DNA from 3 places in the Hydrogenophaga electricum genome. Region 2 is predicted to be linked to each of the others. Evidence: predicted binding sites of a transcription regulator. Region 2 holds the regulator's gene; each other region holds the start of a gene.
The links. Region 2 encodes FNR, which switches genes on or off when oxygen is low (the NO sensors DNR and NnrR bind a similar motif). Its sites were predicted from a motif close to TTGATNNNNATCAA; they were not measured.

Region 1 (3,274 bases), on a different contig from region 2:
CGATCTTCTTGTGGTCGATGCTGCAGAACCAGTCGCGCCACAGCGGGCCCCACAGGCGGTAGCGGGTCAGCAGGGCCAGGACGCCCACGCCGCCCAGCACGACGGCGATGAAGGTCCACAGCAGGATGGGCTCGTGCGCCATGGGAACCGAATCCCAGGTAAGCCGGCCCAGGGCCCAGTGGGCCTCGACAGGGGTAACGGATGACATGTTGTTCTCGCTCAGGCAGTCGCCCGGCACCACCGCCCTGCGATGGAGCCGGGCCGGGGGATCATTGGCGGGTCGTGGCGTAGCGGGCGGTGCGCGAATCGAGCGCGGCCAGCACCTGGATGGACTCTTCGGCTGTGCAGATGTCCTGCGGCAGGTTCAGCCCCTGCGCCTTGACGTAGGCCTCGCCCCCCAGGGCGTCGATGGCCATCATGTGGTGCATGCACATCTTGCCGTCTTCCACACAGCGGTTCAGCACCTTGTCGTACAGGCCTGACTCGACCGAGGCGAAGCGCTGCACGGGATCGCGTTCGCTGGGTTCGGCCAGCTTCACGTAGGTGGCCCGGTCGAGCGCCTGGCCTTCGGTCTTGGCCTTCTGCACCCACTGGTCGAAGTCGGCATCGCTCAGGCCATGGAACTTGAACGTCATGCCCGAGAACCCGGCGCCGCTGTAGTGCGAGGACATGCCCTTGTACACACCGGGCTGGTTGATCACGGCGTTCAGCTCGGTCTGCATGCCCGGCATGGTGTAGATCATGCCCGCCAGGTCCGGCACGTAGAACGCGTTCATGGTCGTGGTGGACGTCAGCTTGAACAGGATCGGGCGGTTCACCGGCGCGGCCAGTTCGTTGACGGTGGCGATGCCCTGCTCCGGGTAGAAGAACAGCCACTTCCAGTCCATCGCGACCACCTGCACCTCCAGCGGCTTGACGTCCGGCGACAGCGCCTGGGACGCCGAGATGCGGTCCAGCGGGCGGTACGGGTCGAGCTTGTGGGTGCTGATCCAGGTGATGGCCCCCAACGCGATGATGATCAGCAGCGGGCCGCTCCAGATCACCAGCTCCAGCATGGTGGAGTGGTGCCAGTCGGGCGCGTAATCGGCCTCGGTGTTGGCCGCGTTCGACTGCCGGTACTTCCAGGCGAACCAGAGCGTGAGCGTGATGACCGGCACGATGATGACCAGCATCAGCAGCGTGGCCTGCACCACCAGGTGCCCCTGCTGGGCGGCGATGTCGCCGGCGGGATTGAGAACGACGGCCTTGCTGCAGCCGGTCAGGCCGGCCAGCGCCGCCAGGGCGGCCAGCCACGCGGCCCTGCGGGGCCTCGGCGGGAGATGCATACGGGACATGCGGAAGCGGATTTAAGGGTAAACGAGGATGACAAAAAACAATTCGCCGCGAATTTACCCATCTGCTCACGTTTGTCGATTGGACATTTTGTCCAAGGTCAAGTGCCAGACCCCACTTTTGGGATAGCGCCACGCTAGGTGAAAGCGCACTTGTCGGCCCCCGCGCTTGGGTGTAGAACCATGTTGGCATCACGCCACACAACAATCAGGAGACCTTTTTCATGAGCAGCGCCGCCTCTGCCACCTTTGCCTCTGCCGCCTTCGAGGAAAGCCCTGCCGCCCTGTCCCGCGCCGACACGCACGAGGACGTCACGCCCGGAGAAATCGCTGTCGGGGTGATCATCGGCCGCTCCTCCGAGTATTTCGACTTTTTCGTCTTCGGCATCGCCTGCGTCCTGGTCTTCCCGGCCTTCCTGTTTCCATTCCTGTCGCCGCTGGAAGGCACGCTGGCCGCTTTTGCGCTGCTGGCCGTGGCCTTCGTCGTGCGGCCCTTCGGCACGGCGCTGTCGATGGCCGTGCAGCGCCACTGGGGCCGCGGCACCAAGCTGACCCTGGCGCTGTTCCTGCTCGGCATCTGCACCGTGGGCATGGCCTTCCTGCCCAGCCACGACACCGCCGGCACCACCGCCATCGTCGCCCTGCTGGTGCTGCGCATCGGCCAGGGCATCGCGCTGGGCGGTTCGTGGGACGGCCTGCCCTCGCTGCTGTCGATGTCCGCCCCGCCCGAGCGCCGCGGCTGGTACGCCATGATGGGCCAGTTGGGTGCACCGCTGGGCTTCGTGCTCGCCGCCAGCCTGTTCGCCTACCTGTACGGCAGCCTGAGCACGCCCGAATTCCTGGCCTGGGGCTGGCGCTACGCCTTTTTCGTGGCCTTCGCCATCAACGTGGTGGCCCTGTTCGCCCGCCTGCGACTGATCGTGGGGCAGTCCTACACCCAGTTGCTGCAAGAGCGCGAACTGCAACCGGTGGCCGTGTCCCGCGTGATGGGTGAAGAGGGACGCAACGTCGTGCTGGGGGCTTTTGCCGCCCTGGCCAGCTTCGCGCTGTTCCACTTGGTGACCGTGTTCCCGCTGTCCTGGATCGCTTTGCACGACCACCAGCCTGTCACCGAGGTGCTCGGGGTGCAGATCCTGGGCGCCCTGCTGGCCGCCGGGGCCGTCGTGCTTTCCGGCTGGCTGGCCGACCGCGTGGGGCGGCGCAACCTGCTGGGGGCCATGGCCGTGCTGATCGGGGTCTTCAGCCTGTTTGCGCCCTGGCTGCTGGCCGGCGGCGCCACGGGCAACAACCTGTTCCTGCTGGTGGGTTTTGTGCTGCTGGGCCTGTCCTATGGGCAGGCCTCGGGCACGGTCACGGCCAATTTTTCGACCCAATACCGTTACACGGGCGCGGCGCTGTCGACCGATCTGGCCTGGCTCATCGGCGCGGCGTTCGCCCCGCTGGTGGCCCTGGGGCTGTCCGTGCAGTTCGGTCTCGTCGCCCTGTCGCTGTACCTGCTGTCGGGCGTCGTGTGCACCCTCGGGGCCTTGCGCATCAACCGGCTCATGGAACGCCAGAGCACCTGAAACGGCAGCAGCGGGAATCAATCACAGCCCAAGACCGGTCGACGCGACCGAACTCGCGATGATCCCCGCGCTGGCGGCAGGCTCTGCCCGCCCCCTGATCACGCCGATTGACACCGACCGCCAGTAGCACCTCTCGCGCCGGGGGGAGGACGCGATCAGCCAACAGACCCGACACTGCGAAGCCTTCTGCGCCCACGCCATCCGCCTGCCCGAACCGGTCATGGCGGGTGGTGCACGCGGGTGCGGCTGGACCAGGAGCGTGCCGCCAGCATGCCCGTGAGCCGCGGCTACCTGACCAAACCCCTCACCATTGAGCGCGCCCGCGAACCGATCCAGCGTTCGGTGTAGGCGGCCGCGCCGCGGCACAGCCCGCGCAGG
Region 2 (3,274 bases):
ATGCCCGCTTCCAGAGTGCGATGTTCGATCCGGACACGATGATCGTGACCTACGACGAAGCGCGCGGTGAACCACGTGGGGCGCGCTCCAAGAAGGCTGACCCGAAAGCGCTTGGCTTGGGGTCGTGTGTCGACTGCACGCTGTGCGTGCAGGTGTGTCCGACCGGAATCGACATTCGCAAGGGTTTGCAATACGAGTGCATCGGTTGTGGTGCCTGCATTGATGTGTGCGACGAGGTCATGGACAAGGTCGGGTATCCGCGTGGCCTGATCCGGTATTCCACACAAAACGGCGTGGCACAAGGCTGGAGTCGGCAGGCGATGATCCGGCGCGCCTTCCGGCCCCGGGTGCTGGTCTATACCGCGGCATTGGGGGCTATCACGGCGGCCTTACTGGTCAGCCTTTATTTACGCACCCCGCTGAAAGTGGATGTGATCCGTGATCGTGGAGCACTGGCTCGCATGGTGGAGCAAGGGCGGATCGAGAATGTGTTCCGCTTGCAGGTCATGAACGCGACTGAACACCCTCAACGCTATTTTCTCGATGTGGACGGACTGCCGGATATCGTGATTGCGTCGGATCGGTGGGTGGATGTGCTGCCTACTGAGGTGCGTTCGGTCGCCGTTCGTGTGCAAATTCCTCCGGATGCTGCAGAGCCCGGTTCGCACCCCATTCGTTTTCTCGTGCGCTCGTCTGAGAAGCCGACCGATGCAGTCGCCGAAAAGGCTGTCTTTCTGGTTCCTCGATAAACTGAAACCTCACCACATCAACCACATGGACTGGGTCATGAACTCCCCTCAGAAAACGTCTCCTGCCTCTGCACCTATCCCTTGGTGGCGGGTCCCTCATATGTGGCTGGTATTGGGGGGGCCGATGGCTGTTGTGGTGGCAGGCATTGCCACAGCGGTGATTGCCTACAGCAACCAAGATCCTGTGCTCGACAAGGTCGAATACGAGCGGGATCTGGCCGCTGCCAAAGCACTGCAGGGAAAGGAGCGGGTGGACGCGCTTGTCAAAATGCAGCCGGCCGGACAGGCCCGCAACCATGCGGCATCCCCCGTGGTGCCCGGTGAGGCGCCTAAGCGCTGAGCCTTTCGGGGGCGAGCCCGTCGACCCCGAATCTCGACTTCGTGCGTAGAGGAGACCGACGATGAAAGCGCAGCGATGGATGTGGGTAGGGTGGCCGTCATTTCTGGCCGCCGCCGTGCTGGAAATGCTGGTGTTTGCCATGGTGGATCCGCACGACCTGCACTGGTTTGGTGAACCTTTGGCGTTGTCCCGGCAAGCGGTCTATACCCTGGCCTTTTTTGGCTTCTGGGCCATCACGCTGACGTCGAGTGCGCTGACCACATTGCTCGCCATGTCGCCGCTGGAGGTGAACCGTTGTCCTGTGCCGGAGGACCAGCGGCCCGAAGGCTGTGTCCGCCACCCGCATGCAGGGGATCCGACACAGTCATAAAAAAGCCCCTCGGTGCACCGAAGGGCTTGGTGTGAGATGTCAGATGCCAGTCAGCGGCAGGTGCCTGGATTGACGATCAACCTCAGGCCGTCGGTGTTCTTGATGTGCACATAGCGCTGCTTGACGTCGATGATGCCTTCGTCGACGAATTTCGAAAACGTGCGGCTGACCGTTTCGAGCTTCATGCCCAAGTAGCTACCGATCTCTTCTCGCGTCATGCGCAGGATGAGCTCGGACTGCGAGAAGCCGCGTGCATGCAGGCGCTGCACCAGGTTCAGCAGAAAGGCCGCCAGTCGCTCCTCGGCACGCATGCTGCCCAGCAGCAGCATGACCGAGTGATCGCGCACGATCTCGCGGCTCATGATCTTGTGCACATGGTGCTGCAAGGTCGTGAATTCGCGTGAGAGTTCTTCGACCTGATCAAAAGGCATCACACAGACCTCGGCATCCTCCAGGGCGATTGCATCGCAGGAGTGGCGGTCGCTCACGATGCCGTCCAGACCGATGATCTCGCCAGTCATCTGGAAGCCAGTGACCTGATCGCGGCCATCGGCCGTGGTGACGCAGGTCTTGAAAAACCCCGAGCGGACCGCGTAGAGGGAGGTGAACTTGTCACCCACATTGAAGAGGGCTGTTCCCCGCTTGATGCGTCGACGGGTGGAAACCACACTGTCGAGTTTGCTCATCTCGTCTGTACTCAGGCCCATGGGCAGACACAGCTCGCGGAGGTTGCAACTCGAACAGGCGACTTTGATGCTTTGGACGTCCATAAATCTTCCGCCAATTGGCGCTCGAAGCTTAACCCATGGATGGGAGGGTGTCGAGAAATCCCAGTGCCATCAAGGCGTTGGGTGTGGGGATAACCCCGTACGCGCGGTCTCTTTTGACCAAGATCAAGGGCCCCGCCAACCCACTGAGGCACATTGGAACGCCCAAGTGGAGAACTGCCAGTGAGTCACGCCATATCCGACGAATTGCTCAAGCGATTCGACATTCCAGGTCCCCGATACACCTCGTATCCGACCGCCGACCGCTTCGTGGAGGCGTTCACCGAGGCAGATTACGTCAGGGCTCTTGAACAGCGTCGAGCAGGCTCGTTGGCGTTGCCGCTGTCACTGTATGTGCATGTCCCGTTCTGCGAGTCGGTGTGCTACTACTGTGCCTGCAACAAGGTCATCACCAAACACCATGAGCGTGCTGCCGAGTATCTGCGCTACTTGACCCGCGAAGTCGAACTGCAGGTTCAGCATTTTGGCAAAGGGCACAACGTTTCACAGTTGCATCTGGGGGGCGGTACCCCTACCTTCCTGTCCGATCCGGAGCTGGAAGATTTGATGACCATGCTGCGCCGCAATTTCACGCTGGTGCCCGGTGGGGAGTACTCGATCGAGGTGGATCCGCGTACCGTTACCAGCCAGCGCTTGCAGACACTGGCACGCCTGGGCTTCAACCGCCTGAGCTTCGGGGTGCAGGACTTCGATCCGGCCGTGCAGAAGGCGGTGCATCGCGTGCAGCCCGCAGAGCAGGTGTTTGCATTGGTCGATACTGCCCGCAAGATCGGGTTCGAGTCGGTCAATGTGGACCTGATTTACGGTCTGCCGCTGCAGACACCGGAATCGTTTGCTCGAACGCTTGCCCAGGTTAACGAGCTGCGCCCTGACCGCATTGCGTTGTACGCATACGCCCATCTGCCCACGCGCTTCAAACCTCAGCGGCGCATCGTCGCGGCCGAGTTGCCCAGCCCGGGAGACAAACTGTCCATGCTGTCGATGTCGCTCGATGCGATGAGCGATGCAGGGTACGTGTATGTGGGCA
Region 3 (3,274 bases), on a different contig from region 2:
ACCGCCATGTCGCCCTTGCTGGTCACGGCGTCCTGCAGCAGGGTGTTGGTCCAGAAGCCCAGCGCGGCGGTGGCGGTGACGAACGCGGGGCAATGGCCGCGGAAGGTGCCGTTGTGCTCGCCGGGGGTCCACTGGTCCAGCTCGGGCTTGATCAGCACCAGCGCCAGCGGCAGGCCGTAGCCCGAGAGGGACTTGGACAGCGTGACGATGTCGGGCACGATGCCCGCTTCCTCAAAGCTGAAGAAGTGGCCGGTGCGGCCGCAGCCGACCTGGATGTCGTCGACGATGAGCACGATGCCGTGGCGCGCGGTGATCTCGCGCAGGCGGCGCAGCCAGGCCGTGCCGGCAACGTTGACGCCCCCTTCGGCCTGCACCGTTTCCACGATCACGGCTGCCGGCAGTTCCATACCGCTGCCGTTGTCCACCAGCATGGCTTCGAAGTAGTCGAGCGTGTCGACCTCGCTGCCGAGGTAGCCGTCGAACGGCACCGAGGCCGTGTGGTTCAGGCTGACGCCGGCGCCGGCGCGCTTGAAGCCGTTGCCCGTGACCGCCAGCGAACCGAGCGTCATGCCATGGAAGGCGTTGGTGAAGCTCACCACCTGGTCGCGGCCGGTGACCTTGCGCGCCAGCTTGAGCGCCGCTTCCACCGCATTGGTGCCGGTCGGGCCGGGGAACTGCAGCTTGTAGGACAGGCCACGGGGTTGCAGGATCACGTCCTGGAAGCGGCGGATGAAGGCTTCCTTGGCCTCGCTGTACATGTCCAGCGTGTGCGTGATGCCGTCGCGCATCAGGTAGGCCAGCAGGGCCTGTTTGATCTTGTCGGGGTTGTGGCCGTAGTTGAGCACGCCGGCACCGCTGAAGAAATCGAGGTAGCGGCGGCCGGTGGTGTCGGTCATCCAGGCGCCTTTGGCCGTGGCAAACACGGCGGGGAAGTTGCGGCAGTAGCCGCGGACCTCGGACTCGTACGTCTCGAACGTATTCATGGTCTGTCTCACTCTCTCTTGTGGGATGCCCCGGGGACACCCCGCTCGTCAAAGCAACCCGCCGCAGGGCGGGCGCACGGGCGTGCGTGGCTCAGGCTCAGGCAGGAACGCCACGCACGATCGGCCCCACCCGGTAGAGGGGTTCGGCCGGGTGTTCCTGCGGGAACTGGTCGGGGGTGAAATGCGCCTGCACCGAGCAGGCGGTGCCGTGTTCGGCCGCGAGCCGGCGGAACACGGCCTGTGAAGCTGCGTTGTCTTCGGCCACGGTGGCCGTGACCCAGCGGCAGTGGGCGTTGGCCGGCAACTGCAGCCAGGCCTGCAGCAGCCGCAGGCCCAGCCCCTGGCCGCGGTAGGTGGGCAGCACGCCGATCTGCCACACGAAGGCGGTGTCTGCCTCGCGCGGTGGGTGGTAGCCGATGACCAGCCCGACCATCTGGCCGTCGTGTTCGGCCACCAGGCAGGTGTCGCCGAAATCGGTCGCCAGCAGCAGGTAGAAGTAGGGGGAGTTCAGCTCCAGCGCGCCGGTCTCACGCACCAGGCGCCATGCTGCGGCCCCGTCGCTCGGGCGGGCAGATCGAAATTGAACGGAAAGGGAATGGGTATAGGTCGGCCTGTCGGACTGGGTCATGCCATGGGTTTGTTTGTGGTGAAGCCGGTCTGCGTGGCGCAGCGGCTTCTGGCGAACGGCGGGTGACTGCCCGAGGGCGGTGTGCCTGCCGGTCGGCCCCCTTGTGGGGACCTACAAAAGAACTCAAGCGACCCAATGGCCGTTGAACGAGAAGACCGAAGCCCTCAGCGCCGGTATGCGCAGGAGGCGTTCGACCTGTGCACACAAGCGCCGGAGCGCCCTGTGCTTTTTTCAGTCTAACCCCATTGAAAGTCGAGCGCAACCCGTGCGGCATGCCGTGCTGCCGCAGCGCCGAATGCGATTGATGCGGGGCAAGGGATGTGGGCGCGGCAGTGGCTGTGCGCGTGAAGCCCGGCTACCATTGCCCCATCGGTCCTCACGGGCCGTTCGCCGTTTCATCGCTCTTCACGACAGGAGGCCTGTTCCCATGTTCAAGAAAATCCTTGTGCCCACCGACGGTTCGGAACTGGCATCGGCGGCCGCCACCACAGCGGTCCAGCTGGCCAAGAGCCAGGGTGCCCAGGTGGTGGGTGTCTATGTCATCGATCCCTTCCCCTACATCGGCATCGGCGACGCGGCAGCGGCCGGTCTGCAGGCCTATCTGGCGGAAGCCAAGGCCGCAGCCGGCCAGGCGCTGGATGCGCTGGCCGCCGTGTGCAAGGCCGACGGCGTGCCCTTCGCCGGCGACACCATCGAACGCAACGTGGTGTACGAAGGCATCATCGAAACGGCCCAGGCCGAAGGCTGCGACCTCATCGTCATGGCCTCGCACGGGCGCCAGGGCGTCAAGGCCCTGATCCTGGGCAGCGTGGCGCAGAAGGTGCTGACCTACGCCAAGATGCCGGTGCTCATCGTCAAGGGCTGACGGATCGCCCTCGCGACCCGCGTCAGCGGCGGGGCGATGGCGATGGCCCCACCTTTTTCAGCGCCGGAACTTGCCCGAGCCGTCGATGATCGACAGGTCGGCGAAGTCCAGACCGGTGTGGCTCGTGGGGCTGTAGCTGATGCTCAGGCCCCCGAGGTTGAAGCCCCGGGTGGCCTCCAGCGCATCGCGCAGGCCTTCGGGGCTGGGCTTGGGGCCAGCGCGGCGCAGGCCCTCCACCAGCACCTTGGCGGCGGCAAAGCCTTCCATCATCGCGGGCGACACGCCGGGCAGGTTCTGGGCCTTGGCCAGATCCATCGCTTCGCGGATCAGCGGTGACGTCATCGAGCGCTCGTTCGGAAACACCTGCGTCACGATGACCCCGCGGGCGTGGGGGCCGAGCAGTTTGACGAAACCGTCGCTGGCGTTGTTGGACAGGGTGACCACCTGGGCCAGCGAACCCGCCGCGCGGATGGCCTTGACCGCTTCGGCCGTGTTGCCGGCCGAGGCAATGATCAGCACCGCCTGCGCCTGCAGGGCCGCGACCTGCCGGGCCAGCGGGGTGAAGTCGGGCTTTTCCCGGGGAAACTTGGCCAGCAGCGCTGGCTCCAGCTTGGCCTGGGCAAAGCCCCTGGCGGCGCCGGCGTAGGCGTCGGCCCCGAAAGTGTCGTCGGTCTGCAGCACAGCGATGCGGGCCATGCCGATGCGGGCCAGGTGCTCGATGGCACGGGCCGCCTCGCGCTGGTAGGTGGCGCGCACGTTGAACACCCACGGGTGCACAGGCTCGTGCAGCACCATGGC

Region 1: a site for FNR is predicted at 1,423-1,436, ahead of cyoA (ubiquinol oxidase subunit II). Genes of this name have one in related genera too.
Region 3: a site for FNR is predicted at 1,913-1,926, ahead of QQK43_RS07970 (universal stress protein). Genes of this name have one in related genera too.

Annotation. Positions count from the first base shown of each region.
Region 1 is NZ_BSPB01000006.1:27,085-30,358, reverse strand. It holds gene cyoB (cytochrome o ubiquinol oxidase subunit I) at 1-208, opposite strand, end outside; gene cyoA (ubiquinol oxidase subunit II) at 270-1,325, opposite strand; gene QQK43_RS05830 (MFS transporter) at 1,556-2,896, shown strand.
Region 2 is NZ_BSPB01000001.1:151,004-154,277, forward strand. It holds gene ccoG (cytochrome c oxidase accessory protein CcoG) at 1-749, shown strand, start outside; gene QQK43_RS00715 (nitrogen fixation protein FixH) at 709-1,089, shown strand; gene QQK43_RS00720 (hypothetical protein) at 1,151-1,459, shown strand; gene fnr (fumarate/nitrate reduction transcriptional regulator Fnr) at 1,510-2,229, opposite strand; gene hemN (oxygen-independent coproporphyrinogen III oxidase) at 2,410-3,274, shown strand, end outside.
Region 3 is NZ_BSPB01000009.1:43,448-46,721, reverse strand. It holds gene ectB (diaminobutyrate--2-oxoglutarate transaminase) at 1-983, opposite strand, end outside; gene ectA (diaminobutyrate acetyltransferase) at 1,081-1,611, opposite strand; gene QQK43_RS07970 (universal stress protein) at 2,039-2,476, shown strand; gene QQK43_RS07965 (ABC transporter substrate-binding protein) at 2,534-3,274, opposite strand, start outside.